3 regions of the Rhodococcus sp. NPDC054953 genome follow, and region 3 is predicted to be linked to each of the others. Evidence: riboswitches for the same ligand, from Rfam matches in the RefSeq annotation. Region 3 holds a riboswitch; each other region holds the start of a gene.
What was found. Region 3 has a riboswitch for cobalamin ahead of ACWF62_RS02645 (ABC transporter substrate-binding protein). Riboswitches for the same ligand answer to the same signal wherever they lie in the genome.

Region 1 (10,027 bases), on a different contig from region 3:
TGGGCGGCGTGCGTTCCGGTGCTGCGGTGCGGTGTCAGCCCGCGGTGGGCGCCAGCGCGGCGGCGTCGACCTCGGGGTAGATCGGGTACTCGACACCGGACAGGTACTGCACGGTGCGCACGACCTGGCAGGAGTAGCCGAACTCGTTGTCGTACCAGACGTAGAGGATCGCGGTGTCGCCCTCGACGATCGTCGCGTTCGCGTCGACGATCGACGCCGCGCGGGAGCCGATGAAGTCGCTGGAGACGGCGTCGGTGGCGGCGGTGTAGTCGAGGTTGCGGCTCAGCGCGCCGGTCAGCGACTCCTGCCGCAGCCGCTCGAGCACCTCCTCCTTGGTGGTCTCGCGGTTCAGCTGCAGGTGCAGGATCGCGATGGACACGTCCGGCGTGGGGACGCGGATCGAGTTGCCGGTGATCTTGGCCTTCAGGTCCGGCAGCGCCTTCGCGACGGCCGAGGCGGCACCGGTCTCGGTGAGCACCAGGTTGGTCGGCGCCGAACGGCCGCGGCGGTCGGCCTTGTGGTAGTTGTCCAGCAGGTTCTGGTCGTTGGTGAACGAGTGCACCGTCTCGACGTGACCGCGGGACACCCCGAACGCGTCGTCCATCGTCTTCAGCGGCGGCACGATCGCGTTGGTGGTGCAGGACGCGCAGGACACGATCGTCTCGTCCAGGCTGACGCCGCGGTGGTTGACGCCGTGCACGATGTTCGGGACATCGCCCTTGCCGGGCGCGGTGAGCACCACCTTCGCGATGCCGGGGCGCAGGTGCTTCGACAGGCCGTCGCGGTCCCGCCAGATGCCGGTGTTGTCGATCAGGATCGCGTTCTCGATGCCGTACTCGGTGTAGTCGACGGCGGTCGGGTCGTTGCTGTAAATGAACTTGATGACGTTGCCGTTGGCGATCAGTGCGCTGTTCTCGGCGTCGACCTTGATCGTGCCGTTGAACTGCCCGTGCACGGAGTCGCGGCGCAGCAGCGAGGCGCGCTTGACCAGGTCGTCCTCGCCGCCCTTGCGGACCACGACGGCGCGCAGGTTGAGGCCGTTGCCGGAGCCCGCCTTCTCGATGAGCAGGCGGGCGACGAGACGGCCGATGCGCCCGAAGCCGTAGAGCACCACGTCCTGCGGCTGCGCGGGGCTCGTCTGGGCGCCGCCGACCAGGTCGGCGAGGCTCTGCGCGACGAACTCGGGGATCGAGCCGCCGTTGCCGGTGGCGCGGTAGGCCGACACCAGCAGGCCGAGGTCGATCTTCGACGGGCGCAGGTCGAGCTCGGTCAGCGCCTCGAGGAACGGGAACGTCTCCTCGACGGACAGCTCGTCACCACGGATCTGCCTGGCGAAGCGGTGGGTGCGCAGGATGCTGATGACCGACTTGTTCACCAGCGAGCGGCTGTGAAGCAGAATGGTCACCGAGTGCCTGCGGTGCAGGCCGCCGATGATCGGGATCATCGCTTCGGCGAGCGCTTCCTCGGAGTTCCACTGGGTCAGTTCCGCTGTGGTCACTGCGATCCTCTGTCTTTCTGACTCTGTGTGGCGTGCCCGTGGGTTGGACGCCGAACTGGATGAGACGCACGTCACTTCGCCGGCCGCGATCCGGTTCGGTCGAACCGGGCCACGACCGGCGAAAACGGTGCACGCGCTACCAGCATAGGTAACGACCTGCACGCGACCCAAAGGGCGTTCTCGGGGGTGCCCGGTCGGGGCGCCGCGATCACCGGCCTGCCGGCCCGCGCCGTGGTCAGTAACCCTTCGACCGCAGGAACTCGGCGACGGTGACGATCGCGTCGGGATTGCGGGGGCCCTCCACCAGGGCCGCGTACGGCAGCGCGATGATGTTGCCCTCGCGCACCGCGGTGGTGCCCGCCATCAGCGGCTGCTGACGCAGCAGCCGGATCTTCGCGTCCACCGACTCGTCCGGCCCGGCCCCGTAGTCGACGATCACGATCGCCTGCGGGTCGCGTTGCGCCGCCGCCTCCCACGAGGTGGTGGTCCACGAGTCGTTCAGGTCGTCGAAGATGTTGCTGCCGCCCGCCTCGCGGATGATCTGCGACGGCGCCGCGGTCCGGCCGGAGGTGAACGGCTCCGGGGTTGCGCTGTCGAACAGGAACACCCGGGCCGGCTCCTGCCCGGCCGGCGCCGACGCCGTCGCCTCGGCCACCTGCTCGCGATACCCGGCGACCAGGTCGTCGGCCCGGTCCCGGACACCGAAGATGTCCCCGAGGTTCGCCAGGTCCGCGTACAGCGCGTCGAGCGGTTCCATCACCCCGCGGCGGTCCGTGTCGGGCTGCCTGCAGGCCTCGGTCAGCTGGTAGGGGACGGCGCCGATCGAGCGCACCCAGTCCGGGGTCAGGCCCGTCGACTCCTTGAACCCGTAGTTCCAGCCCGCGAAGACGAAGTCGGGGTTCGCCGCCTGCACCACCTCCCGGGTGAACGCATCCCCGAGTTGCGGGGCCGTCTCGAAGTCGGCCCGCCACGGCGAGGTGGCGATGTCCCGCTCCTTGCCCGGGTAGCTGGTGTAGCCCGCCAGGTGTTCGGTGAGGCCGAGCGCGAACATCATCTCGGTGATCGCGGTGTCGTTGGTGACCACCCGCTGCGGGATGCCGTCGACGGTCAGGGGTGCGCCGCAGTTGGTGACGGTCACCGACTCTCCGGTGGGTTCGGCGGCCGCGTCCTGCACGTCGGCGCCGCACGCCGTCAACGCGAACACGCTCGCCGCTGCCATCGCGACCGTCCAGGGTCGGGACCTCATCTAGTACTCCTTCTCGTCGAAGATGATCTGGGGAACACCCAGCCGGGGATGGGTGACGACGTGCCCGCCGATCGCGAACCACCGCCGCAGCACGTCGGCCGTCACGACCTCGTCCGGTGTCCCCGTGCACACGAGCCGGCCACCGCTGAGGACGAACAGCCGATCGCAGTACTGCGCGGCCAGGTTCAGGTCGTGCAGCGCCGCGATCACGGTGATGCCCAGGTTCCGGGCCGCGGTCAGGACGCTGTACTGGTGGTGGACGTCGAGGTGGTTGGTCGGCTCGTCCAGCACCAGCACCCGCGGCTGCTGCGCCAGCGCGCGGGCGATCAGGACGCGTTGCCGCTCCCCGCCGGATAGGGACAGGAAGCTGCGGTGCTCGAGGTGCGACGCGTCGGCGGTCGCCAGCGCGTCGCGGCACAGGCCGACGTCGCGGCGGTCGGCTCTGCGCAACGCCGACTGATGCGGCAGGCGGCCGGTGGCCACGACCTCGGCCGCGGTGAAGTCGAACTGCATCGGGCTGTCCTGGGTCAGGGCCGCGACCTGACGTGCGTTCTCGCGCATGCTGATCGCGGCGATGTCCGTGCCGCCGACCAGGATCCGGCCCGCCGCGGGCGACAACGCCCGATACAGGCAGCGCAGCAGGGTGGACTTGCCGCTACCGTTCGCCCCGACGACGCCGACGAAGGTGCCCTCCTCGGCTGCGAGGGTCACCGCCTCGAGGATCCGGGTGCCGCCGATCTCGACCGTGACGTCCCGATAGTCGACCCGCATCAGCCGACCCCCGCCAGGGCGCCGCGGCGCCGCATCAGCAGTACGAACAGCGGGACCCCGACCGCGGCGGTGATCGCGCCCAGCGGAAGTTCCTGCGGCGGAATCAGGGTGCGGGCCAGCAGGTCCGCGGTGACCAGGAACACCGCGCCGAGCAACGGCGTCACCACGATCAGCCGGCGATGGTCGGCGCCGACCAGCAGCCTGGCCACGTGCGGTACCACCAGCCCGACGAAACCAACGGCGCCGCAGATCGACACGAAACATCCGGTCATGACCGCGGCGACAACGAACAGCAACAGCCGGAAGCGGCTCGCGTCGATCCCGAGCGCCGCGCTGACCTCGTCACCCATCGACAGCGCGTTCAGCCGGCGCGCACAGGCCGCGATGACCGCCAACCCGATCACGGTCACCGCCGCCGCCAGCGGCACCGCCTGCCAGGTGGCACCGGCGAGGCTGCCGAGCAGCCAGAACATCACCGACCGCGCCGCGTCCCCGTGCGGTGCCATGAACACCAACACCGTTGTGGCAGCGGAAAACCCGTACCCGAGGGCGGTCCCGGTGAGGACCAGGCGCAGCGGAACCAGCCCCGCCGAGGACCGGGCCATCAGGTACACCAGGATCGTGGCCCCGAGCGCGCCAAGGAACGCGGCGGTCGACAGCGCGTACAGGCCGAGCGCGCCGAAGGTGCCGAACAGCACCACCGACGTGGCGCCCACCGAGGCACCCGAGGAGATGCCCAGCACGTACGGGTCGGCCAGCGCGTTGCGCACCATCGCCTGCACGATCAGCCCGACCCCGCTCAATCCGGCACCGACCAACGCGGCCAACAACACTCGCGGCAGTCGGGAGTCGGTCACGATCCGATAGTTCGGGAGGTCCGGCGCGAGGACCGGCCCGCCGGTCAGTTCGGCCCACAGGAATCCGGTGGTGTCACGCCAGGGAACGGGTGCGGTGCCGAGCATCAACGCCAGGACGGAGACGACCGCGAGCGCGGCCACCAGGCCGATGGCCAACGGGGCGACGGGCAGTCGGCGCATCATCGACCACTTTCACCTGGATGCAGGTGCCAGCCTCACCGGGCGGTGCGCGCAACGACGTGCGGGCACAGCGGTGCCCGCATCCTCGTCGACCGCTCCCTCGGAGTCGACAGGCGACCACGCCGGCGGCATGGCCGCGCTGGCAGGTCTTCGGGCTCGTGGACACGGATCGGGCGAACCCGAATTCTCCTACTGGCGGCCGCTTCCCGGGCTCACACCCAGTGCTGATGGCCGCGGTCGTTTCCACACACCGCTGCGGGGCAGCTCCGGTTTCCCACCGGATTCCCTCTTACGAACCGCCCGGCACGAGCCGGACGGTAACCAACGCGCGGCCACAGTAGCACTCAGGGTCGGCGCCGCGAATCGGGCCGGGATCCGGTCGCGGTGGGCGCGCCAGCGGTCGGCGTCGAGGCGGGGATCCCGCAGTTCCTGCCGGTGCTCGATCAGGTCCGCCTTGCGCGTCCGGGTCACACCGGCGGCATAGCGCCGCCCACCGGGGCGATGATTTCGACGGTCCGGGAAGGTCAGTACTGGGACCATAGACTCGACCCGAACGGAGTGGTGATGTCGACCAGTGCCCGCGGCGTCCAGATCAGCCTGCCGATTGCCGATCGCGTGAATTCGATGCGGTTCTACCGCAGCGCCTTCGGATTCGACCTCGTCGGCGAACCCGCCGAGGACGGCGTCCCGGAACCGTTGTCGTTCCGCATCGACCAGCGCACGATGTTGGCGCTCATCCCGGCCGACGGCCTCGACTGGGTCCTCGGCGAGGACCGCCCACTGGCTCCCGATGGCACCAGCGAGTGCCTCCTCGGCATGGGCGTTGCCACCGAGCGGGAGCTCCTCGTCCTGGTCGAGCGAATCAGGAGCGCCGGCGGCACGGTGCTCGCCGCACCCGAGCACCAGCCGTGGGGATACACGGCACTGTGCGCAGACCCGGACGGTCACGTGTGGCAGCTCAGCGTCGCACCCTGAGCGCATTGGTCTGTCCGTCCGGCGGGCCCGGAACGGGCTGAACGACGGAGCTAGTGGTCCGGTCGTTGGTGGTGGCGATGTCGAGTCGTTTGGCGGGCGGGCGCGCTGCATCGGTGAGGTCGTCGCAACCCCACGGACGGCATATCGCCGGGATATCGAAAAATGCATACGCGCTGGCAACTCCGCGTTGTCTTGACTGTCGGCATGTCCTACAACGACCTGGGTTTGATCGACAGCGACGCGATCGCGGTGCGGTGCGCCCGAGGGCCCGACGATTCGTCACCCCCGGCGGTCCCGACCACCGGGGTCACCGTCTTCGGATGCGGTCACGACGAAGCCGTGGTGTTCCGCGAGATGGGAACCCGCCTCGGGCTTGCGCCAAGCATCACCGAGGAAGCGGTCGGTGAAGCCAATGCTGCACTGGCGCGGGGCAACCGATGCATCAGCGTGAGCCACAAGACGCAGATCGACCATGCCACGCTGCTGGCGCTGAGCCGAGTCGGCGTCGAGTACATCTCCACCAGAAGCGTCGGGTACAACCACATCGACGTGGAATTCGCGGCGAGCATCGGCATCTCGGTCGGCAACGTCGACTACTCGCCCGACAGCGTGGCCGACTACACACTGATGTTGATGCTGATGGCCGTGCGCCACGCGAAAACCATTGTCCGCCATGCAGATACGCATGATTACCGGTTGAATGACAGGCGCGGCAGGGAGCTGCGCGACCTGACCGTCGGGGTGATCGGAACGGGGCGCATCGGCACAGCGGTCATCGACCGGCTGCGGGGATTTGGCTGCCACGTGCTGGCGCATGACCGCAGGCCTCACGCCTCCGCCGACTACGTTCCGCTCGATGAACTGCTGGGGCAGAGCGACATTGTCACGCTCCACACTCCACTCACCGCGGACACACACCATCTCCTCGACCGCCAACGCATCGACCGGATGAAGTACGGCGCGTACCTCGTCAACACGGGTCGCGGACCGCTGCTCGATACCGAGGCCCTCCTCTCCGCGTTGGAGAGCGGCCGGTTGGGCGGCGCGGCGCTCGATGTCATCGAAGGCGAGGAAGGGATCTTCTACGCCGACTGCCGAAACACGGTGATGGAGAACAAGGCACTGGTGCGGCTGCAGCGCCTGCCGAATGTGCTGATCAGTCCGCATTCCGCCTACTACACGGACCACGCCTTGAACGACACCGTCGAAAACAGCCTCATTAACTGCCTCAACTTTGCACGTGGGAGAACAGCATGAACAGATTGAAGGTCGGGGTCATCTTCGGAGGGGCTTCCGAAGAACATCCCGTCTCCATCAAGTCGGCGCGAGAGGTGGCAAGAAATCTCGACACGGAGAAGTACGAACCGTTCTGGATCGGCATCTCGACCGACGGCGAGTGGAAGCTCTGCGACGGCCCCGATGCGGATTGGGAAAATCACGGCGCGGGTCCCGCCGTGCTGTCACCCGATCGAAGTGTGCACGGCCTGCTGGTCATGGAGCAGGGGCGCTACGAAACCGTGCGCCTCGACCTCGTCTTCCCGGTACTGCACGGCACGCTCGGCGAAGACGGCGCGATCCAAGGCCTGTTGGAGCTCGCCGGCATCCCCTACATCGGCTGCGACATCCAGGCCTCGGCCGTGTGCATGGACAAGGCCCTGGCCTACACCGTCGCCACCAGCGCGGGAATCGCCACGCCGACCTTTCGGGTTGTCGCGGCGAACGAGAAGGTCGACGCCGATCGACTTCGCTATCCGGTCTTCGTGAAGCCGGCCCGTTCGGGTTCATCGTTCGGCGTCAGCAAGGTCACCCGTGCGGATGAGCTGCCGAAGGCGCTGAGCGCGGCGCGACAGTACGACTCGAAGGTCCTGATCGAAGAAGCCGTGGCCGGCGGCGAGATCGGCTGCGCGGTCCTGGGTGAACGATTCGGCCTGATCACTGGGGAGGTGGACCGCGTCGACCTCTCGCACGGATTCTTCCGGATCCACCAGGAGGAATCGCCCGAAACCGGATCGGAGAACTCGACGTTCATTGTTCCCGCCGACATTTCCGACGAATCGCGCCTGCTCGTCCAAGAGACCGCCAAGGCCATCTACCGCACCCTGGGCTGCAAGGGACTTGCCCGCGTTGACATGTTCCTCGCCGACGACGGGCGGGTGGTCCTCAACGAGGTCAACACCATGCCCGGCTTGACGTCGTACAGCCGGTATCCGCGGATGATGGCCGCCGCGGGACTGCCGATCTCCGACATGATCGACCGGCTCATCTCGATGACAATGCGCGGGACGAAGCGATGAACGACGATTTCGTCTACGTCGACGCGCTCGTGCCCGGGGTCCGCTGGGATGCGAAGTACGCCACCTGGGACAATTTCACCGGCAAGCCGGTAGACGGCTACCTCGCGAATCGGATCGTCGGCACCCGGGCGCTGTGCGTTGCCCTCGCGCAGGTACGCGAGAAGGCGGCGTCCCTCGGCTTCGGATTGCTTCTCTGGGACGGTTATCGTCCTCGACGCGCCGTCGACAGCTTCCTACGCTGGTCGCAGCAGCCGGAGGATGGCCAGACGAAGCAGCGCCACTATCCCAATATCGCCCGACCCGAGATCCTCGAAAAGGGATACGTGGCAACCCAGTCGGGTCACAGTAGGGGCGGCGCCGTTGACCTGACGCTCTATCATCTCGCGACCGGTGACCTTGCGCCAATGGGTGGCGGCCACGACCTCATGGACCCGATCTCGGGTCATCGAGCGCGAGGAATCACGCCCATCGAGTCCAAGAATCGTGCGCTTCTTCGTTCCCTCATGGAGGACTGCGGATTTGATCGGTACGACTGCGAGTGGTGGCACTACACGCTAAAACGCGAACCCTACCCCGACGTCTACTTCGACTTTCCGATCACCTGATGGGTCTCCATTGTGTCTCGCAGTGGGGACATGTGGCGAACAACGACGAGGTCGTGATGCGGCGGACCGGCCCATCGGGGCTGGAGGTCTTCCTGCGACACACCGACCCATCGAAACTGCACGACTGGGCCTCCGACGGATATCGCTCGCGCGAGGAATACCTGTTCTGGTCCCGCAAGGTCTGCGGCTTGGCGTGCCTCCAGTCGCTGCTCCACGGCTGGACTGATGTCCGACTGTCGATAGGCGAACTCCTTGCGCTGGCCGTCGAGTGGGGCTGCTACGAGGTGGAGTCTTCGGGCAAGGTCCACGGCCTGCTCTACCGGCCATTCATGGCGTGGGTCAGCACCCAATTCGGATTCGACTGCCAACTGGTCGAGCACACCCCGATTCAGGTATCGGCCCGGGAGCTGCGGCCCGGCCAGGTCATGATCGCCTCGGTATCCCCCGAGATTCGCGATCCCGACACCCACGAGCCGCGACGAGGAGGCCACCTTGTGCTGATCTACGCCATCAATGATGGGGTGGTGCGGTTTCATAATCCGTCGGGCTACTCCCACAATTCAGACTCTGCGGCCCTGCCCCTGCAGGTATTCGAGCGGTTTCATGCCAACCGGGGAATCTTGCTCCGAGGGGCATCGTGATGTCGGCCGGCGAACCCGCCCCGCGCGTCGTCGTCGCTGGCGGCCATTCGGCCGGGCACATCGAGCCCGCGATGAATTTCGCCGACGCGCTGAACCTGCTGGAGCCCACGGCCGAGATCACCGCGCTCGGCACCGGCCGTGGCCTGGACACCACGCTCATCCCCGCCCGCGGCTATTCGCTCGAATTGATCCCGCCCGTGCCGCTGCCGCGCACGCTGAGCCGCGACCTGCTGCACACGCCGGGCAGACTGCGCGACTCCGTCCGGGCGACCGGGGCCATACTCGACCGCGTGCGGGCCGAGGTCGTGGTGGGCTTCGGGGGCTACGTGGCGCTGCCCGCGTATCTCGCCGCCCGCCGGCGGGGGATGCCGATCGTCGTCCACGAGGCGAACGCCCGGCCTGGGGTGGCGAACCGACTGGCGGCCCGGATGACGACCCACGTCTTCACCGCCGCGCCCCGTGTCCACCTGGCGCACGCCAGCGCGATCGGCATCCCGCTGCGGCCGGCGATCACCGGGCTCGACCGGGCCGCGCTGCGCGAGGCGGCCCGGCAACGGTTCGGCCTGCGCCCGGACGAGCCGGTCCTGCTGGTCACCGGCGGTTCGCAGGGAGCCAACACGATCAACGCCGCCGTGGCCGACGCGGCAACAGCGTTGCGGGCGGCCGGCGTGCAGGTGCTGCACATCACCGGGCCCCAGCGCATTGTCGAGCCGCCCGACGCCGACCCCGGCGACCCGGCCTACGTCGTCGTCCCGTACGTCGAGGAGATGCAGTACGCCTACGCCGCGGCCGACGTCGCGATCTGCCGCGCGGGGGCGATGACATGCGCCGAACTCGCCGCTGTCGGCTTACCTGCCGTCTATGTGCCGCTGCCGCTGCGCGGCGGTGAGCAGCGCTGGAACGCGGAGGCGGTCGTTGCTGCCGGCGGGGCGGTGATCGTCGACGATGCCGATCTCACCG
Region 2 (10,027 bases), on a different contig from region 3:
CGCCGCACCGTCGACCACCCCGGCCGCACCCGAGGTCCGCACCCTCGCGGACACCGAAGCCGAGCCGGCGGACGACGGCAGCCCGATCGCTCCGATCGCGGTCGGCATCGCGGCGGTGGTCATCGCCGCGGTCGGCGTCGGGGCCGTGCTGCTGCGCAGGCGCGGATAGCGGGACCGCTCACCGGGGGCGGAGCGCCGCCCAGGCCGTGCGACTGCCGCGGACGGTCAGGTCGGCACGGCCCGCCAACCCGTCCGGTCCGTCCCCGAGGACCCGGTCGAGGGCGGCCAGGTCGTCGGCGACGAGGGTCTCCGCGAGGACGCCGCGGGCGCGCCGCAGGAAGGTCGACGCGTAGCGGGCCGTGTTCGGTGTCGCGGCGCACTCGATCGCGAAGGTGCGCTGGTCGGCGACCTCGAACCCGGCCGCCTCGAGGTGCTCCCGCCAGTCGGGGTGAGCGTTCCACCCGGCCCGGAGCAGCGCGGCGTGGCAGCGGGCCTCAAGTCCGGTCCTGCCGAATCCGAGGTCGTCGGGGAGAAACCGCGGGAAGCCCTCCATCTCGACGACCACCAGCAGGCCGCCGGGGTTCAGCGCGGCCCGGACATCGGCGAGCACCCGATCCGGGTCGGAGACCTCGTGCATCGCCAGCGCGGCCCAGGCGACATCGACGGAATCGAGGTCGGGCCACGCCGCATCGAGATCGGCCCGGATGGTGCGCACCCGATCCCCCAGCCCGGCCGCCGCGGTGGCCACCCGGACCCGGTCGAGCATCACCGCCGATCGGTCGATCGCGGCCAGGCCCGCGTCCGGGAACCGCCGCGCCAGCGCGAGGGTGCCGGTGCCGGTGCCCGCTCCGATGTCCGCGACGAGGTGCACCTCGGCCGGTGCGCGCCGTGCGGCCCACTCGGTGAGGTCATCGAGGAACGATCCGAGCACCTCGGCGTCGAGGTCGAGCATCTCCGCGAGCCCGGACTCGTCGTGACCGTGACCTGTGTGGCCGTGACCGTGGCCGTGACGGTCGGAATGGTGTGCGTGCGAGTGTCGATCCATGGCCCCACGCTAGCCGGACAATGCCTATCCGGCATACACTCTTGCCCATGACGCAAGATCAGGTGTTAGAGGACGTGGTCCGCCGCCGCATCCGCAGCCTGCGAACGGCCCGCGGCTGGTCCCTGGACGCCCTCGCCGCGCGCTGCCACATGAGCCCGTCCACGCTCAGCCGCATCGAGACCGGCCACCGACGGATCGCCCTCGACCAGCTGGTGCCGATCGCCCGCGCCCTCGACACCACGCTCGACCAGCTCGTCGAGTCCCCCGACGACGAGGACGTCGTGATCCGGCCCGAACCGCAACGCAGGCGCGGCGTCACGACGTGGCTCCTCTCCCGGGAGAACACGCTGCCCGGCGTCACCGTCGCGAAGCTGCGGATCACCGACATGACACCGCTGCCCGCGGACGCGCTCGGCGTCCACCCCGGCCTCGAGTGGTTCACGGTGCTGTCCGGGACGGTGCGCCTGCAGCTCGGCGACCGCACGATCCGCGTCGAGTCCGGTCAGGCCGCCCAGTTCTCGACGATGACCCCGCATGCGATCACCGCCGCCGACGGTCCGACCGAGATCCTGTCGATCCTCGACCGCGACGGCCAACGCGCGCACCTGCAGCCGGCGGACGACCACTGACCGGTCGATCCCGGCGGGTCACGCCTGCTGCGCCGCCTTCTCCGCGGCCTGCGCCTGCGCGACCTGCTGGGGGGTGAACCGGATGAACAGGGCGGCGATGCCGGCGATCGCCGCGCAGGCCGCGCTGCCAACGAGCGCGAAGGTGTAGCCGTTGCCGAGGGCGACGACCTGGTCCGCGGTCATGTCCGCCACCGCACCCTTGACCCCGCCCAGGGACAGCGTCCGCGATGTCGCCATCGCCCCGACGACGGCAAGAGCGAGCGGTCCGCCGAGCGTCTGCGCGACCTGGGCGATCGCCGCGAGGGGACCGATCTCGGACGGCCCGACACCGGCGATTGCGCACAGCGGCAGCGGCACCACCGCGAGACCGACCCCGAACCCGATGCCGATGACCGGAACGAACAGGTTGGCCCAGTAGGTCGCGGACCCCTCGAGCGTCGACCCGTACAGCAGTCCGACGACCATGATCACGGCGCCGGTGAGCACCAGCCAGCGCGGCTGGATCCGCACCACGAGCTTGGAGGCGATCGCGGCGGCGGCGCCGAGCCCGAACGCGAACGGGATGAACGCCATGCCCGCCCGCAGCGGGCTGTAGCCGAGGATGTCCTGTACGAACAGCGCAACGTAGGCGGCAACGCAGAACATCACCGCGCCCGCGAAGAAGATCGCGATGAAGGTGGCGACCCGGTTGCGGTCCTGGAACAGGGTGAACGGCAGCAGTGGGTTGTCGGCCCTGCGTTCGACGAGCAGGAAGGCCGCGAGCAGCACGATGCCGCCGATCGCGGTGCCGATCACCGGTGCACTGGTCCAGCCCAGTTCGGGGCCCTCGCTCATCGCGAACACGATCCCGGTGCAGCCGAGGGTCGCAAGGATCGCCCCCGGCACGTCGAGCGGCAGGCGCTCACTCTCCGTCTCACGCAGCGCGACGACCGCGCACGCCACGATCAGCAGTCCGATCGGGACGTTGATCAGGAAGATCAGCCGCCACGACACCTCGGTCAACGCGCCACCGATGATCAGGCCCGCGATGGACCCGATGCCGGTCATCGCGGCGAAGATGGCGATCGCCTGGTTGCGCGCCGGTCCCGCGGCGAACGTCGTCGCGACCAGCGCGAGGGCGGTCGGCGAGGCGACCGCGGCGCCGGCACCCTGCAGGAACCGTGCCAGGACCAGGGTGATCTCGTTGACCGCGAGGCCGCACGCCAACGAGGCGACGGTGAACACCGCGACACCGCCGATGAACATCCGCTTGCGGCCAAAGGCGTCACCGAGCCGCCCACCGAGCAGCATCAGGCCACCGAAGGCCAGCGCGTACGAGGTGAGCACCCAGTTCCGGCCGCTGTCGGACAGCCCGAGGTCCTGCTGCAGCGGCGCCAGCGCCAGGTTGGCGACGGTACCGTCGAGCACCACCATCATCTGCAGGCCGCTGAGGACGACGATGGCGAGCCCGATCACCCGCGTCGCGGCCGCCTTCGCGGGGGAGGCGGTGGCGGTTTCGGTGGCGCGTGAGTCAGACACAAGCGTTCACGTTACCGATCGTTTACCGAGAAGCCCGCGGTCGGACCGACGACGATGATCGCCGGCGGGCGGATGCCCTCCTCCTTGATCCGGTCGGCGACGGTCGCGAGGTCGGCCCGCAGCTCCCGCTGCCCCCGGGTGGTGCCCTCCTGGATCACCGTGACCGGGGTGTCGGCGGGCCGTCCGCCGTCGACGAGTGCGGTGGCGAACGCGCCGATCCGCTCGACGCCCATCAGGATCACGATGGTGCCGCGCAGCCGCGCCAGTGCCGACCAGTCGGTCAGCGAGTCCGGGTGGTCCGGCGCGACGTGGCCGCTGACGACGACGAACTCGTGCGTCACCCCCCGATGGGTGACCGGGATCCCGGCCGCGGACGGCACCGCGATCGCGCTGGTGATGCCGGGCACCACGGTCACCGGAACCCCGGCGGCCGCGCAGGCCTCGAGTTCCTCGTAGCCGCGCCCGAACACGTAGGGGTCGCCGCCCTTGAGCCGGACCACGAACCGACCCGCCCGGTACCCGTCGATCAGGGTCTCGTTGATCGCCTGCTGCGCCATCGCCCGCCCGTAGGGCAGCTTCGACGCGTCGATGACCTCGACGTGCGGCGGCAGCTCGGCGAGCAGTTCCTGCGGCGCCAGATGGTCCGCGACCACGACGTCGGCGCGGGCGAGCAGTCGGCGTCCGCGGACGGTGATCAGGTCGGGGTCGCCGGGGCCGCCGCCGACCAGCGCGACGCCGGGGGCGCGGGTCTCCTCGTCGGTGAGGGTGCCCGCCTGCAGGGACTCGACGATTGCGGTGCGGACCGCCGCCGACCGTCGGTGTGCCCCGCCCGCGAGCACGCCGATCTCGAGGCCGTCGAACGAGGCGCTGGCCGGGGTGACGGCGGTGCCCTGGACGGCGCTGTCGGCGCGGACGCAGAAGATGCGGCCGCGTTCGGCCTCCGCGACGATCGCGGCGTTGGTCTCCGGCTCGTCGGTGCAGGCGATCGCGTACCAGGCGCCGTCCAGGTCGCCGTCCCGATAGGCGCGGAGGTCGGCGGTGATCTGTCCGGCGGTGACCATGCCCTCGACCGCGGGCGTGACGGTCCGCGCGATCACGTGCACCGCTGCACCGGACGCGACGAGCAGGCCGAGGCGGCGTTGGGCCACGGTGCCGCCACCGACCACGACCACCCGGCGGCCGGTCAGATTCAGACCGACGAGGTAGTTCGACTCGTCTGCTGCCACTTCACTTCTCCTTCATGCGCTTCGCGCCCGTGCGTGATCTTTACCCCGATCGGGGTAAAAATCACGCACGGTTGCGTCCGGTCACCAAACAGTACGGGCGAGCGCGACGATGACGCCATCGCGGGCACGCTTGCGCACCAGCAGGTCCCCGCCGCCCGACCCGAGGATCGCGGCGGCCTCCGCGACACTCGCCGTCCCGACCGCCGCGGCGACCCGCGCCGACGGGCTCGGCACGGTCACCGCGGACAGTTCGGCCGCCGTGAACCCGAGCACCGGGACACCCAGTTCGGCGGCGGCCGTCACCACGGACGGGTCGGCGGCCTTCCGGTCGAGCGTCGCCACCGCCCGCAGTGCGGTCCGGTCGTCGACGATCGAGGCGATCGCCTCCAGCACCGCGTCGTGCCGCACCCCGGACCGAAGTCCGACGCCGACCACCAGGTCAACCATGTCGGGCACCGAACTCGCTTGCCGCATGGACGAATCGACGGATCGCGTCCGGGTTCCCCGCCGGATGCGTGTGCAGGTAGGACGCGTGCACTCCCCCGCCAACGAAGCCCTCCCGGGACGCGGCTCCGCTCGCGTGCCAGCCCCACGCGGGCGCCCAGCCGTCGGCGGACTGCGCGGCGAGCGCGGTCCGGTGGAACTCGTGGCCGACCACCCGTTCCCCGGCCGCGAACAGCACGGACGGGGCGAGCGCCACCGCCTCCCGGTAACCGAGGGTGAGCGTCGAACCGAAGGTGGCGTCGACATCGATCACCCGGCACATCGGATGCCCGTCGAGGGCGCGGGTCAGGTACAGCAGTCCGGCGCATTCGGCGTGGATCGGCATGCCGCGGCGCGCCCGCTCCCGCACCGAGGTCAGCAACGCGGTGTTCGCGGCCAACGCCGCCGCGTGCTCCTCCGGAAACCCGCCGGGCAGCACCAGCGCGGCGGCACCGTCGGGGAGGTCGTCGGTGGCCGGGTCGAACAGCTGCACCCGCGCTCCTGCCGCCTCGAGCAGTTCCCGGTGCTCGGCGTACCCGAACGTGAAGGCCGCACCGCCAGCGACCGCGACGACCGGGGCACCCGCGACCGCAGGGCCGACCGCGACGACCGGGTCCCACGCCAGCGCAGTCACCGTCGACGATGCCAGTGCCCGCACCGCGTCCAGGTCGACGTGCCTGGCGATCAGGTCGGTCATCGCGCCCACCGCGGCGGTGGCGGCGCCGCCGTGCTCGACGGCGGTCACCAGACCCAGGTGCCGGGACGGCACCGCCAGCTCGGCCAGGCGCGGCACCACACCGAGGACCGGGATCCCGACCCGCTCGCAGGCCTGGCGCAGCACCTGCTCGTGCCGGGCGCTGCCGACCCGGTTCAGGATCACCCCGCCGATCCGGACGTTCCGGTCGAAGGTCGCGAAGCCGTGCAGCACCGCGGCGAGGGACTGACTGTGGCCGCGGGCGTCGACGACGAGCACCACGGGCGCGCCGAGCAGCCCCGCCACCTGCGCGGTGGAGCCCTCGGCCGCCCCGTCCGGCGCGGGGTCCGCGATCTTGCCGTCGAACAGCCCCATCACGCCCTCGACGACGGCGATGTCGCAACCCGCGCTGCCGTGCCGGTACAGCGGGCCGATCCGGTCCGCACCGACCAGCACCGGATCCAGGTTGCGCCCGACCCGGCCCGCCGCGAGGCCGTGATAGCCGGGGTCGATGTAGTCCGGGCCCACCTTAAACGGGGCGACCCGGTCCCCCGCAGCGCGCAGCGCACCGATGAGTCCCGTTGCGACGGTGGTCTTTCCGCTGCCCGATGCGGGTGCGGCGATCACCACCGCCGGGACGGCGCGATCTACCACTCGATGCCCCGTTGCCCCTTGCGGCCCGCGTCCATCGGGTGCTTGACCTTCGTCATCTCGGTGACCAGGTCGGCGGCGTCGAGCAGCGCCTGCGGGGCGTCCCGGCCGGTGATCACCACGTGCTGCTGGCCGGGACGGCGCACCAGGACGTCGACGACCTCGTCGACGTCGACCCAACCCCACTTGAGCGGGTAGGTGAACTCGTCGAGGACGTAGAACCGGTGTTCCTCGCGTTCGATCCGCCGGGCCACCTCCCGCCAGCCGTCGAGCGCGACCCGGGCGTGGTCCTCGTCGTCGCCCTTCTTCCTGGTCCACGACCAGCCGTCGCCCATCTTGTGCCAGGACACCCGGCCGCCTGCCCCGGTGGACTCGTGCAGGTCGCCGAGCGCCCGGAACGCGGCCTCCTCCCCGACCTTCCACTTGGCGGACTTGACGAACTGGAAGACCCCGATGTCGAAGCCCTGGTTCCAGGCGCGCAGCGCCATCCCGAACGCGGCGGTGGACTTGCCCTTACCGGGCCCGGTGTGCACGGCCAGGACGGGGGCGTTGCGACGCTGCCTGGTGGTCAGCCCGTCGTCGGGAACGTTGTCGGGGACACCCTTGGGCATGCGAATTCTCCTCGTCGGGTTGGGGGTTGGGCAGGGGACGGTCGGTCAGGCGGCCGCGCGGACGACGCCGGCGACCTGCTCCGCGGACAGTTCGGAGAGCCGGACGCAGGCCCCCCGCAGCGCGGTCGCGAGTTCCGCGGCCAACCCCAGCCGGACCATCCCGGTCTCGCAGTCGACGACGACGGCGGCGGCGGCCGTGTCGGCGAGCAGACCCGCCGCGACCTTCGCCCGGTGCACCGGGTCGGTGCCGCCGGTGGCGCGGCCGTCGGTGAGGGCGACGACCATCGCACGCCGGTGCGGATCCCGCAGCCGTTCCCGCAGCACCACCTCGCGGGCCGTGAGGAACCCTTGCGCGAGTGGGGTTCTCCCACCGGTGCGCAGCGACGCCAGCCTGCGGACCGCGATGTCCACGGAGGAGGTCGGCGGCAGCGCCACCTCGGCGGACGCGCCGCGGACCGTGACGACCGCGACCTTGTCCCGCCGCTGGTAGGCGTCGCGGAGCAGCGACACCACGGCACCGGTGACGGCGGACAACCGGTCCCTGGCCGCCATCGACCCGGACGCGTCGACGACGAACACGATCAGGTTGCCCTCGCGCCCCTCCTTCAACGCGCCCCGAATGTCTCCGGGCGCCAACAGCATCCGGCCGTCGGTGCGCCCACGCGTGGACTGGTGCTCGGCGGCGGCGAACAGGGTGGCGACCAGGTGCAGGCCGCGACCGGGGTCGGTGGTCGCGCGCACGGTCCGCCCGCGTACGGACCGGGACCGGGACCGCCTGCCCGGCGCGCCCTCGCCGACGCCGGGGACGGTCAGCAGCCGGGTGCGGAACTGGCCGGTCGGCGCGCCGACCGGGCGTTCCGGCGGCGCGCCGGGGCCGGTCGATTCTGGTTCCTCGGCCTGCGCCGCACCATCCGGGGCGGGGGCGTCGGGTGCGGGGCCACCGGCGTCCGGGGCGGGGGCGCCGCCACCGGGACCGTCCGGGTCGGGGTCGGGCTCGGGGTCATGCTCGGGCTCGGGCTCGGAGTGACTGCGGGCCTGCTCGTCGGCGTCCCGCATCGCCTCGTCCAGCTGCTGCTGGTCCAGGCCCGGTTCGTCGAACGGGTCGCGGCGGCGGCGGTGCGGCAGGGTCAGCTCGGCCGCGACCCGCACGTCCGGCTCGGCGACCTCGGTCGCACCGCGCCATGCCGCGTGCGCGGTCGCGGTGCGGGCCAGGACCAGGTCGGCGCGCATTCCATCCACGTCGAAGGAGGCGCACAGCGCGGCGATCCGGCGCAGCTCGGTGTCGGGCAGGCCGACCGCGGGCAGCGCGGCCCGCGCGGCGGCGATCCTGGCGGCGGTGTCGGCGTCGGCGCCCGCGTAGCCGGCCGCGAATCCGGTGGGGTCGGCCTCGAAGTCGAGGCGGCGGCGGATCACCTGCATGCGGACGTCGACGTCTCGGGACGCGGCGACGTCGACGGCGAGGCCGAACCGGTCGAGCAGCTGCGGACGCAGCTCGCCCTCCTCCGGGTTCATTGTTCCGACGAGGACGAACTTGGCGGGATGGGAGTGCGAGACACCGTCGCGTTCGACGTGGACGCGGCCCATGGCTGCGGCGTCGAGCAGCACGTCGACGAGGTGGTCGTGCAGCAGGTTCACCTCGTCGACGTAGAGCACACCGTCGTGGGCGGCGGCCAGCAGGCCGGGCTGGAAGGCACGCTCGCCGTCCCGGAGCACCTTCTCCAGGTCGAGGGAGCCGATCACCCGGTCCTCGGTGGCGCCGACCGGCAGTTCCACCAGGCGGGCCGGGTCGCCGCCCGCCGTCGGGGGCAGCAGCGCGGCGAGCGCGCGGACCACCGTCGACTTCGCGGTGCCCTTCTCGCCGCGCACCAGCACTCCGCCGATGCCGGGATGCACGGCGCACAGGGTCAGCGCCAGCCGCAGCTGGTCCTGCCCGACGATGGCACTGAACGGAAAACCGGGGTCTGCCGAATCCTGTTGCGTCACGGCGCCACTCTCCTCACTCCCCGGTCTCCGCGCCGGGGGTCGGACGAAAAGTTCCGCCGCCGCGGCAATCTGACTTCGGAACCGATCGTGGCTCGGTGTCCGTCACAGTGGCGGGACCGCGCCTGACTTCCACAGGACTTCCCCGCGACGGGAAACATGATGTTCGCCGCGAACTCTATCCGGTGCAACGACACCGGCCGCCACCTGGGCAGGTGACGGCCGGTGAACGGGTGGACGGATCAGGCGGATGCGGCGGCCGCGACCTCGACGGGGGCCTCGAGCTCGAGCGCCCGGTTGCTCCAGTCCCACACCTCACGGAACAGCGACTCGTTGTCGGACAGCTTCAGACCCAGCGACGGGACCATCTGCTTGAGCTGCGGCTCCCATGCGCTCCACCGGTCCCCGAAGCACCGCTGCAGGACGTCGAGCATCGCGGGGACCGCGGTGGACGCGCCGGGCGAGGCGCCGAGCAGACCCGCGATGGTGCCGTCCGCGGCGTTGATGACGGCGGTGCCGAACTCGAGCACGCCCCCGCCGCCCTTCTTGCGGATCACCTGCACCCGCTGACCCGCGGTGATCAGTTCCCAGTCGCCGCCGGTCGCGCGCGGCACGAACTCGCGCAGCGTCTCGATCCGGTCGTCGGCCGACTGCAGGAGCTCACCGATGAGGTACTTCGTCAGGCCGAGTTCGGTGACGCCGACACCGAGCATCGACATCAGGTTGTTCGGCTTGATGGATCCGGGCAGGTCGGTGACCTTGCCGTTCTTGAGGAACTTCGGCGACCAGCCGGCGTACGGGCCGAACAGCAGGCCCTTCTTGCCGCCGATGACGCGGGTGTCGAGGTGCGGCACCGACATCGGGGGTGCGCCGACCGCGGCCTTGCCGTAGACCTTGGCGTTGTGCTGCTCGATCAGTTCCGGGTTGGTGCAGCGCAGGAACTCGCCGGAGACCGGGAAGCCGCCGAAGCCCTTGGCCTCGGCGATGCCCGACTTCTGCAGCAGGTGCAGCGCACCGCCGCCCGCGCCGACGAAGACGAACTTCGCGTTCACGGTCTTCTTGTCGCCGGTGCGCTGGTTGACGACCTTCAGGGTCCAGCTGCCGTCGGACTGCTTGGTGATGTTGCGGACGTCGTGGCCGAAGTGGACGGTGCCGCCGGTGGCGCCGATGTTGCCCAGCAGCTGCTTGGT
Region 3 (10,027 bases):
AACCGAAATGGGTGGCGGCGAACTCCGCGGACGCGGCGGGGTCCGCGACGTTCAGGGACAGGGCGGTACCGGTGATCTTCATTCGACCTCCATCGAGACGGGAAACCTTATGCAATGTATAAAGTACGTGTCGCGGCGAAGTATTCCCACCCGTGGAGGTGTCCGATGGCGCGCGATCTGATCGACCTGCTGTGGCGCGAGCACCCCGCCGCCCCGACCGGCGGCAGCCGCGGCCCACGCTCGAAGGTCACGACCTCGCAGGCCGTCGACGCCGCGATCACCCTCGCCGACGCCGAGGGAATCGACGCCGTGACGGTGCGCCGCCTCGCCGCCGACCTGGGCATCTCGTCGATGGCCCTCTATACCCACGTCGGGTCCCGCGACGACCTGCTCGTGCTCATGGTCGACACCGTCCGGGCAGGCTGGACGCCCGCGCCGTACCCGGCGGGCACCGGCCGCGACCGGATCCGCCAGCTCGCCGACCAGGAACTCGCGCTCCACACCCGGCACCCGTGGCTGCTCGACGTCACCGACGAACGCGCCTCCTTCGGCCCGGGCACGATCGCGAAGTACGACCACGACCTGCACGCCTTCGACGGCATGGGCCTCGGCGACGTCGCCCGCGACGCCGCCCTCACCTTCGTCACCGACTTCGTCCGGTCCGCCGCCCGATCCCGGCGGCCCGACCCGCACGCCGCGGACATGAGAGAGGTGTGGGTGCGGTGGCACACGACGCTGGGCACCTACCTCGGCGACGCGCATCCGCTCGCCCGGCGGGTCGGCGCCGCAGCGGGCGAGGCCATGAACAGCTCCTACAGCGCCGAGTCCGCCTGGAAGTTCGGGCTTGAGCGGGTCCTCGACGCGCTGACCGGACCGACCCGCGAGTGACGCGCAGGGCCGGCCCTCACGCCACCTCGATGCCCCCGCGACGCGGACGCCAACGGTAGGCGTCCGGGCCCGCCCGATGGTGCAGCGCGAGGTCGACGGCGTCGAGGATCGCCTGCCGCGGACCGGGGTGCGCCAACTGCTTTGCGGTGACCGCGAGCCGGACGGTGCCGCCGCGGCGGGCGATCCGACCGGCCCGCAGGACCAGCGCCCGGCACCGCCACGGCTCACTGCCGAACCCGCCCCCGACGCCGAGCACCCTGGCCCGCACCGCGGTGCCGCGGTCGAGGTCGTCGATGCTCGACAGTCCCGCGAGCAGTCGAAAGCCTGCGCCGGGCAGCGCGGCGACCGCCCCCGGCGACGCCTGCCACCGCGGCGCAGCGAACGCCCGGGTCCGCAGCCCCGTCTCCTCCAGTACCCGATCCGCCGCGACCAGACGCAGCATCGCCTCGTGCTGCGGGAGGGCGGCGAACTCGGCGCGCCGCTTCTTGGTCGCGGCCTGGTCGTAGCCGTGCAGGACGATGGCGTCGCCCCGGTCCCTGCGGGCGCGCAACCAGTCCTGGGTCGGCTCGTCGCGCACCAGCCGATACTTGTCCTTCAGCCGCGGCGCCACCAACAGCGACAGACGGACACCGCGGGCGTCCATCGCACCCGCGAACCCGGCAACCAGCTCCCGGGTCTCGTCCCGGATTCCCGACACCGACACGATCAGCGTTGCGGTCATAACCCCCAGCGTGGCAGCCGAAGGTGAACGGGCCCTGACGCGCAGTGGTGCATCCGGGACCCGCCCGGCGTCAGCCGAGGCCGACCGTGTCCAGCACCCACGCGTACTCGAACGCCACCTCGCGCCACTTCTCGTACCGGCCGCTGACGCCGCCGTGCCCGGCACTCATCTCGGTCTTCAGCAGCAGCGGGGCGGCGCCGGTCTTGGTCGCACGCAGCTTCGCGACCCACTTGGCCGGCTCCACGTACAGCACCCGGGTGTCGTTGATGCTGGTGATCGCCAGGATCGCCGGGTAGTCGTGGGCACCGACATTCTCGTACGGACTGTACGAGCGCATGTAGTCGTAGACGTCCTTGTCCGCGAGGGGATTTCCCCACTCGTCCCATTCGATGACGGTCAGCGGCAGCGACGGGTCGAGGATCGAGGTGAGCGGGTCGACGAACGGCACGTTCGCCAGGATCCCGGCGAACAGCTCCGGCGCCAGGTTCGCGACCGCACCGACGAGCAGGCCGCCCGCGCTGCCCCCGTCGGCGATCATCCGATCCGTCGCGGTGCGCCCGGTATCGACGAGATGCCGTGCGCAGGACACGAAGTCGGTGAAGGTGTTCTTCTTCGACAGCATCTTGCCGTCCTCGTACCAGTGCCTGCCCATCTCGCCGCCGCCGCGTACGTGCGCGACCGCGAACACCATCCCGCGGTCGAGCAGGGACAGCCGCGCCACCGAAAACCCGGGGTCGATGCTGGACTCGTACGAGCCGTATCCGTACAGCAGCAGCGGCGCCGGGTCGGCGCTGGCGCCGCGACGACGCACGATCGAGATCGGGATCCGGGTCCCATCCGCGGCGGTCGCCCAGTCCCGGTGCTGCTCGTAGTCGGTGGGATCGTAGCCGCCGAGGACCGGCTGTTCCTTGCGCAGCAACAGGGCCCCGGACGCGATCTCGAGGTCGTACACGCGGCTCGGCGTGATGAACGAGGTGTACCCAAGCCGCAGCAGCGGGCTCTCCCACTCCGGGGTGGAGCCCGCACCGACCGAGTACAGCTCCTCGCCGAACTCCAGTTCGCGCAGCTCGCCGTAGCCCGCCCCGGTCAGCGGCCACACCGCGAGCCGGGTCAACGCCTCCCGCCGGTAGGTGACCACCAGATGACCCGCGAACGCGTCGACGTCCTCGAGCCGAACGTCGGCGCGGTGCTCGATCAGCGTCCGCTGCTCACTCGGGTCGGCGACCGGGGCGTCGACGAGGGTGAAGTTCTCCGCCTTCACCCCGTCCACGGCACCGTTGTGCAGGATCAGGAAGCGGTCCTCGCCGCCGACGACGGCGTGGTCGACGGCGTACTCGACGCCCTCCTCCCGGGGCAGGACGACGGTGAACTCGCCCTCCGGGTCCGCCGAGTCGAGGTACCAGATCTCGGAGGTGATCTTCGACCCGATCCAGATCGTCAGGTACTTCTCGCTGCGGGTGGATCCGAAGCCGACCCAGTAGCGTTCGTCGGGCTCGTGGAAGACCCGCACGTCCGCGGACCGCGGGGTGCCCAATTCGTGCCGCCAGACGGTGTCCGGGCGCCACGCCTCGTCGACGGTCAGGTAGAAAACGTGCCGGTTGTCCAGCGACCAGGTGGCGCCCGGCGCCGTGCCTGCGATCTCGTCGGCGAGCAGGTCGCCGCTGTCGAGGTTCTTGAACCGCAGCAGGTAGCGCTCGTCGCCCGCGGTGTCAACGGAGTACGCGAGCAGGCTGCCGTCGAGGGTCACCGACAGCGCGCCGAGCGCGAAGAAGTCGTGCCCCTCTGCGAGCTCGTTGCCGTCGAGCAACACCTGCTCGCCGGGGATCTCGGCGTCGGTGGTCAGCACCGGCGGGGTCCAGTCGTCGGCGGACGCGATCGGGCAGCGGCAGTGCACCCCGTACTGCTTGCCCTCGAACGAGCGCGAGTAGTACCACCACTGCCCCATCCGGGACGGCACCGAGAGGTCGGTCTCCTGGGTGCGGGACTTGATCTCGCCGAAGATCGCCTCCCGCAGCGGCCCCAGGTGCTCGGTCCGCGCGTCCGTGTGGGCGTTCTCCGCCTCGAGATACGCGACGACCTCCGGGTCGCTCTTGTCCCGCAGCCACTCGTAGTCGTCGACGAACGTGTCGCCGTGATGGGTGCGCGGCTGGGGGACCTTCTTCGCGACCGGGGGTCCGGCATCAGGCGAGCTCATGCCCGTCAGCCTATGTCGTCACCCGATCCAGTCGGCGAAGGACAGCCCGGAGATCCGCTCGTAGGCCTCGATGTAGCGGGCGCGGGTGGCGTCGACGATCTCCTGCGGCAGCGGCGGCGGCGGAGTGTCCGAGGCCCGGTCCCAGCCGGACTCGGGACCGGTCAGCCAGTTGCGGACGAACTGCTTGTCGAAGCTGGGCTGCACCCGTCCCGCCTCGTAGCCGTCGGCGGGCCAGTACCGCGACGAGTCGGGGGTGAGCACCTCGTCGGCGAGCACCAGGTTGCCGTCGGCGTCGATCCCGAACTCGAACTTGGTGTCCGCGAGGATGATTCCGCGCTCAGACGCGAAAATCGCGGCGCGCGTATAGATGTCGAGGGTGTCCTCGCGCAGTTTGAAGGCGAGGTTCTGGCCGAGCTGGTCGACGACGGTCGCGAAGTCGACGTTCTCGTCGTGGTCGCCGAGCGCGGCCTTGGTCGCCGGGGTGAAGATCGGTTCCGGCAGCTGCGACGCCTCGACCAGGCCCTCCGGCAGCTGCACACCGCACACCGCGCCGGTGCTCTGATAGTCGGCCAGCCCCGACCCGGTGAGGTAGCCGCGCGCAACACACTCGACGGGCACCATGTTCAGCTTCTTCACCACCAGGGCTCGGCCGAGCACCTCGGCGGGGATCCGCTCGTCGTCCGGCGGGCCCGCCAGGTGGTTCTGGGCGGTCAGCCGGGTGAAGAAGAACACGCTCATCGCGGTCAGCACCCGCCCCTTGTCCGGGATCGGGGTGCTGAGGATGTGGTCGTAGGCCGAGATCCGGTCGCTCGCGACGAGCAGCAGGTGCTCGTCGTCGATGGTGTAGAGGTCGCGGACCTTGCCGCCGGCCAGGTGGGCGTAGTCGGAAAGTGAGGGGCGCACGAACCAACCCTATCTGCCCGCCCCGCCGACCGACTGAACGGAAGCGTTCAGTCGATCACATCGAACGAATGCGCCGTTCGCTCGGCGCGGGTGTACAGCACCGACCCGGACAAGGCAGACATCCGGTCGTCTATCCTTCCTCCCGGTGTCACGGTGAACGGGAAGTCCGGTACGAATCCGGCGCGGTACTCGCCACTGTGGGCAGGTTGGTCGACCACCCGGGGCTCGCCCCAGCCACTGGATGCGCACATCCGGGAAGGCGTGGTCGGCGGTCACCCTGCCGAGCCAGGAGACCGGCCGCGACACCTGCCTGCACGTTTTCCACGAGTCATGGAAGGCGGGTCACCTTGCGTACCCCCGTTTCACCCCGCGCCATCGCCGCCGGCGCCGCCACCGCAGCGGCCACGCTCCTCCTCTCCGCGTGCGCCGGGTCGGACCCGGCCCCGGACACCGCCGCGATCGCCCTGCAGAACTGCGGACGCACCGTCACCCTCGACGGCCCGGCCGAACGCGGCGTCACCCTCAACCAGGGGGCCACCGAGACGGCGCTGTCGATCGGGGCGCAGGACGCCCTGGTCGGCACCGCATACCTCGACGACACCATCGCCCCGCGGTGGCAGGCCGCGTACGCGCAGGTGCCGCCGCTGAACGAGAAGGACTACCCGAGCCGCGAGGCGCTGCTCGAGACGAAACCGGATCTGGTGCTGGCGTCGTATGCGACCGCGTTCGACGACAAGGCCGTCGGCTCGCAGGACTCGTTCGACGACCTCGGCATCGGCACCTACGTCTCGCCGTTCGGCTGCCCGGACCGCGGGGCGCGCCCGCCGGTCGCGTGGGATTCCATCGGCACCGAGATCAGCGACTACGGCACCCTGTTCGGCCACGAATCCGAGGCGGCGGCGGTGGTCGCGCAGATGCGCGAGACGGTCGCGGGCATCGAGGCAGCCGCACCGGCGGAGGGCAAGAGCATCTTCTGGTACGACAGCAACACCGACATCCCGTACGTCGGCGGCAATGCGGGCGGCCCGCAGCTGATCATCGATGCGGTCGGCGGCACCAACATCTTCGCCGGGGTCGACGGGGCCTGGGCCGACGGCAGCTGGGAGACGGTGCTGGCCGCGGACCCCGACGTCATCGTCCTGGCCGACGCGTCGTGGGACACCGCCGAGGAGAAAAAGGCGTACCTGCGCGCCGATCCGGCGCTGCGGGACCTGACCGCGGTGCGCGGCGATGCGTTCGTCGTCGTCCCGTTCTCGGCGAGCACCCCCGGACCGCGACTGATCGAGGGCGCGACGCTGGTCGCCGAGCAACTGGGCGGCGGCCCGGCATGAGCGCGGCAACCCGGGTGCCCACCCGGGTCAGGTCGACGACCGCAGCGGGCTGGGCGCTGGCGTTGGCCGCGCTGCTCGCGGTGAGCTGCGCGGCGGGGGTGACGATCGGGGCTGCTGACCTGTCGATCGGCACCGTCGTCGAGGCCGTCGCCGGGCGGCTCGGGCTCGGTCCCGGCACCGACCTGCTGACCACGCACATCGTCGTCGACCTGCGGCTGCCCCGGGTGCTCGCGGCGGCGCTGGTCGGGGCCGGGCTTGCGCTGTGCGGGGCGGTGCTGCAGTCGCTGACCGGCAACCCGCTCGCCGACCCCTACCTGCTCGGCATGTCCGGCGGCGCCTCGCTCGGCGCGGTGCTCGCCCTGACCGCCGGGGTCGGGACGGCTGGCGTCCTCGGGGTCGGGTCGGTGGCGGCGGCGGCGTTCGTCGCGTCGCTCGGGTGCCTGCTGCTGGTGTTCCTCATCTCGACGTCCCGGTCGGGTGCCCTGCTGCCGGGACGGCTGGTGCTGGCGGGCATCGCGGTCGGGCAGTTCGCGGCGGCGGTGACGTCGGCGCTGGTGCTGCTCGGGGACCGGGACGCCGCCCATCGGGTGTTGCAGTGGACGCTCGGGTCGGTCGCGGGGGTGCGGTGGTCGGGGCTGGTGGCGATCGCCGCGGTCGTGACGGTCACCGCCGTCGTGATGCTCGGGCACGCCCGGGTGCTGGACTCGTTCGCATTCGGCGAGCGCGCCGCCGCGAGCCTGGGCACCGACGTCGACCGCTCCCGCTGGGTGCTGTACGGGGTGGCGTCGCTGTGCACCGCCGCCCTCGTCGCGCAGGCCGGGGTGATCGGCTTCGTCGGGCTCGTCGTCCCGCACGCCGCCCGGATGCTCACTGGACCGCTGCACGCCCGACTGCTGCCCGTCGTCGCACTCGTCGGCGCGGTGCTGCTGGTGTGGGCGGATGTCGCGGCCCGCACGATCCTGCCGGGGCGGGAACTGCCGATCAGCATCGTCACCGCGGTGGTCGGCGTCCCGGTCTTCGTCCTGCTGCTGCGCAGGCGGGGGGCCCGCGGATGAGCCACCACTCCCCCGAGGTCCGCGTCGAGGACCTCACCTGGTCGGTGGACGGCGCAACGATCCTCGACCGGGTCAGCTGCCGGGCGCCGTCCCGGCGGGTGACCGGGCTGATCGGCCCCAACGGCTCCGGCAAGACGTCGCTGCTGTCGGCGATGGCGCGGCTCGTGCGCCCCGACCGCGGACGAGTGCTGCTCGGCGACGACCCCGCAACCGCGATCGCCCGTCGGGAGTTCGCGCGCACCGTCGCGCTGGTGGAGCAGCATTCGGCGACCGACCTGGACCTGACCGTGGAGCAGATCGTCGAGCTCGGCACCATTCCGCACCGCGGCGGCTGGGCCCGCCCCGCAGGCCTCGGCAACGGCGACCTCGTCGCCGACGGCCTCGCGGCGGCCGGGATCGGCCACCTGCGACACCGGGTGTGGCGGAACCTGTCCGGCGGCGAGCGGCAGAAGACGCAGCTGGCGCGGGCGTTCGCGCAGCGGCCGTGCGTGCTGCTGCTGGACGAGCCGACGAACCACCTCGACGTGTCCGCATCACTGGAGTTGCTGGACCTGATCCGGGCGCGGGGGCTGACGACGGTCGCGGCGATGCACGACCTGAACCTGGCGGCGATGTACTGCGATCACCTGGTGGTGCTGCACGACGGCCGGGTGATCACCGAGGGGCCCACCGAAACCGTCCTCACCGCGGACCTGCTGGCCGACGTGTACGGCCTCGACGCGCTCGTGCAGCCGCATCCCCGCACCGGGCGCCCGATGGTGGTGCTGTGCGGCACGCGCGGCGCGGACATCGAAAGGGCAACACCATGAACGATTTTCGACGCTGGGTGATTGTCACCGCCCCGACGGACCGCGGCGACGACCCCCGCGACCAGGTGCTCGGCGCGCTCGGCGTGCTGCGCGGCAGGCACCCCGGCACCGAGTTCCGGACCGCGGTCCTCGGCGGCACTGGGACGACCGTGACGGCCGCGCTGGACGAGGCCGCGGGCGCGGGCGCGTCCGAGGTGGTCGTGGTGAGCGCGCAGACCGTGCTCGACCGGAAGATGGACGCGTGGTTCCGCCGGGTGATCGGGCACTGGCTGCGCGGGCGCGGGGACGCCAGCACCCCGGATGTGCGGATCGCGGCACCGCTCACCGACACCGCCACCTACCCGGATCTGCTGGAGGCGGCGATCACCGGACCGACCGCCCCGGCCCGCACCACCACCGCACCGCTCACCTCCCCCGCGTGGGACGAGGTGCCCGGCTTCACCAGGCACGTGCTGGTGTGCCGGGGACCGCGGTGTTCGGCGCGCGGCGGCGCCGAGACCGGACGGGCCGTCGACGACGCCGTCACCGCTCGGGGCCTCGGCGACGACGACGTCCTGATCACGTTGACCGGCTGCATGTTTCCGTGCTCGCAGGCGCCGGTGGTCGCGGTGTACCCGGACGACGTCTGGTATTCCGCGCTGACGGCGGACCGCGTCGACCGGTTCGTCGACGAACACCTGATCGCGGGCCGACCGGTCACCGCGTGGGCGGGGCAGCGCCGGGCGCGCAGGGACCCGGCCGACCCCGAGCTGGCAGGCTGACCGGATGGGATCCCCGCGGGTGCGCATCACGTACTGCACGCAGTGTCAGTGGCTGCTGCGGGCGGCGTGGCTGGCGCAGGAACTGCTGACCACGTTCGGCGCCGACCTCGGCGAGGTCGCCCTCGTCCCCGGCACCGGCGGGGTGTTCGTCGTCGACGTCGACGGCACCCCCGTGTGGGATCGGTCCCGCGACGGCGGGTTCCCGGAGGCGAAGGTGCTCAAGCAGCGGGTCCGTGACGTCGTCGCCCCCGGCCGGGACCTGGGCCACGCGGACCGGCCGGTGGACCCGCGCAGCGGCAGGCCAGCAACCGGCCTGTCCTAACCGGCGGTGGCCGCGGCGTCGGTGGCCTCCCGCGCCCAGCGCGGCAGGATGAAGATGCCCTCGGCCTCGACGGTCACCCCGTCCGCGTCGGCGATGTGCCCCTTCACGAACGCCTTGACCCCCTCGATCCGGTCGAACCGTGCCTCGGCGCGGAGCCTGCCGAGCGGGGTGGGACGCCGGTAGCGCAGGGTGAGCGTCCCGGTCATGCCGGGGCTGCCCGCAGCGACCGCGGTGTCCCCGAGGAGCTGGTCGAGGATCAGCGCCGACACCCCGCCGTGGGTGAGTCCGGCCGGGCCCTCGTACTGCGGTCCGAGGTGGAATTCGGCCCAGCCGAGCCCGTCCGCGTCGTGCTGGATGTCGAGGGGCGGCGCGACCGCGTTGCGCAGCCCGTCGGCGGCGTTGCCCCAGGCCCGCTTCCGCCCGGAGGCGCCCCAGCGGACCCCATATGGCCCGGGGATCGCCTTGGCCCGCAGCAGCGCGGTGGCCTCCTCGACGAGTTCCCTGGCGCGCCGGATCTCCGGGTCGTCGACCTCGGTCTGCAGGGTGGCCGCGATCAGCGCCCGGACGCTGTCGGTCAACGGACCGTAGCGGTCGGCCTGCTGCTGGATCTCCTCGTCGGACAGCCCGTCGTTGACGTAGAGAAGCTGCTGGTCGGGAATCTGCTCGGTCACGTCGCCTCACTCCGGATCTTCACGAAACACGCGATGTGCATGCTACATATCAGCCGGTGCCGAGCCGTCGCCGGATCGTGCCTGCCAGGTAATCCAGGTCGTCGCGGCGCGGGGTCGTCGGCCTGCCCCGCAGCCCGAACCCGTCGCCAGCGCTCCGCGGGATGACGTGCAGGTGGACGTGGAACACCTCCTGGCCCGCCGCGACCCCGTCGGCGAGGAACAGGTTGACCCCGTCCGCGCGGGGGCCGTCCTCGGGTTCGCCGGGGACCCCGCGACCGCCCGCCCGCAGCGCCGTCGCGATCCGCTGCCCGACCGCGAACACCCGCCGCCCGTCCTCCGGGTCGAGCTCGGCAAGCCCCGACGCGTGCACCC

Region 1: it holds a riboswitch for cobalamin, as region 3 does, so the genes downstream of both, ACWF62_RS03150 (FecCD family ABC transporter permease) here and ACWF62_RS02645 (ABC transporter substrate-binding protein) in region 3, are expected to answer to the same signal.
Region 2: it holds a riboswitch for cobalamin, as region 3 does, so the genes downstream of both, ACWF62_RS05940 (VWA domain-containing protein) here and ACWF62_RS02645 (ABC transporter substrate-binding protein) in region 3, are expected to answer to the same signal.

Annotation. Positions count from the first base shown of each region.
Region 1 is NZ_JBSGXD010000003.1:19,735-29,761, reverse strand. Features, by position in the region: gene ACWF62_RS03165 (glyceraldehyde-3-phosphate dehydrogenase) at 35-1,498, opposite strand; gene ACWF62_RS03160 (ABC transporter substrate-binding protein) at 1,734-2,744, opposite strand; gene ACWF62_RS03155 (ABC transporter ATP-binding protein) at 2,745-3,515, opposite strand; gene ACWF62_RS03150 (FecCD family ABC transporter permease) at 3,515-4,552, opposite strand; cobalamin riboswitch at 4,677-4,895, opposite strand; gene ACWF62_RS03145 (VOC family protein) at 4,937-5,527, shown strand; gene vanH (D-lactate dehydrogenase VanH) at 5,732-6,784, shown strand; gene vanO (D-alanine--(R)-lactate ligase VanO) at 6,781-7,821, shown strand; gene vanX (D-Ala-D-Ala dipeptidase VanX) at 7,818-8,426, shown strand; gene ACWF62_RS03125 (hypothetical protein) at 8,459-9,067, shown strand; gene ACWF62_RS03120 (UDP-N-acetylglucosamine--N-acetylmuramyl-(pentapeptide) pyrophosphoryl-undecaprenol N-acetylglucosamine transferase) at 9,067-10,027, shown strand, end outside.
Region 2 is NZ_JBSGXD010000005.1:171,484-181,510, reverse strand. Features, by position in the region: gene ACWF62_RS05980 (neocarzinostatin apoprotein domain-containing protein) at 1-169, shown strand, start outside; gene ACWF62_RS05975 (class I SAM-dependent methyltransferase) at 179-1,045, opposite strand; gene ACWF62_RS05970 (helix-turn-helix domain-containing protein) at 1,093-1,674, shown strand; gene ACWF62_RS05965 (MFS transporter) at 1,693-3,192, opposite strand; gene cobA (uroporphyrinogen-III C-methyltransferase) at 3,204-4,418, opposite strand; gene ACWF62_RS05955 (cobalamin biosynthesis protein) at 4,500-4,865, opposite strand; gene ACWF62_RS05950 (cobyrinate a,c-diamide synthase) at 4,858-6,249, opposite strand; gene cobO (cob(I)yrinic acid a,c-diamide adenosyltransferase) at 6,243-6,857, opposite strand; gene ACWF62_RS05940 (VWA domain-containing protein) at 6,903-8,840, opposite strand; adenosylcobalamin (AdoCbl) riboswitch at 8,849-9,009, opposite strand; gene mqo (malate dehydrogenase (quinone)) at 9,080-10,027, opposite strand, start outside.
Region 3 is NZ_JBSGXD010000002.1:208,017-218,043, reverse strand. Features, by position in the region: gene ACWF62_RS02670 (VOC family protein) at 1-82, opposite strand, end outside; gene ACWF62_RS02665 (TetR/AcrR family transcriptional regulator) at 166-888, shown strand; gene ACWF62_RS02660 (DUF2334 domain-containing protein) at 905-1,609, opposite strand; gene ACWF62_RS02655 (S9 family peptidase) at 1,680-3,803, opposite strand; gene ACWF62_RS02650 (phosphoribosylaminoimidazolesuccinocarboxamide synthase) at 3,822-4,706, opposite strand; cobalamin riboswitch at 4,841-5,022, shown strand; gene ACWF62_RS02645 (ABC transporter substrate-binding protein) at 5,054-6,037, shown strand; gene ACWF62_RS02640 (FecCD family ABC transporter permease) at 6,034-7,092, shown strand; gene ACWF62_RS02635 (ABC transporter ATP-binding protein) at 7,089-7,901, shown strand; gene ACWF62_RS02630 ((2Fe-2S) ferredoxin domain-containing protein) at 7,898-8,662, shown strand; gene ACWF62_RS02625 (SelT/SelW/SelH family protein) at 8,667-8,984, shown strand; gene ACWF62_RS02620 (PaaI family thioesterase) at 8,981-9,655, opposite strand; gene ACWF62_RS02615 (HIT family protein) at 9,705-10,027, opposite strand, start outside.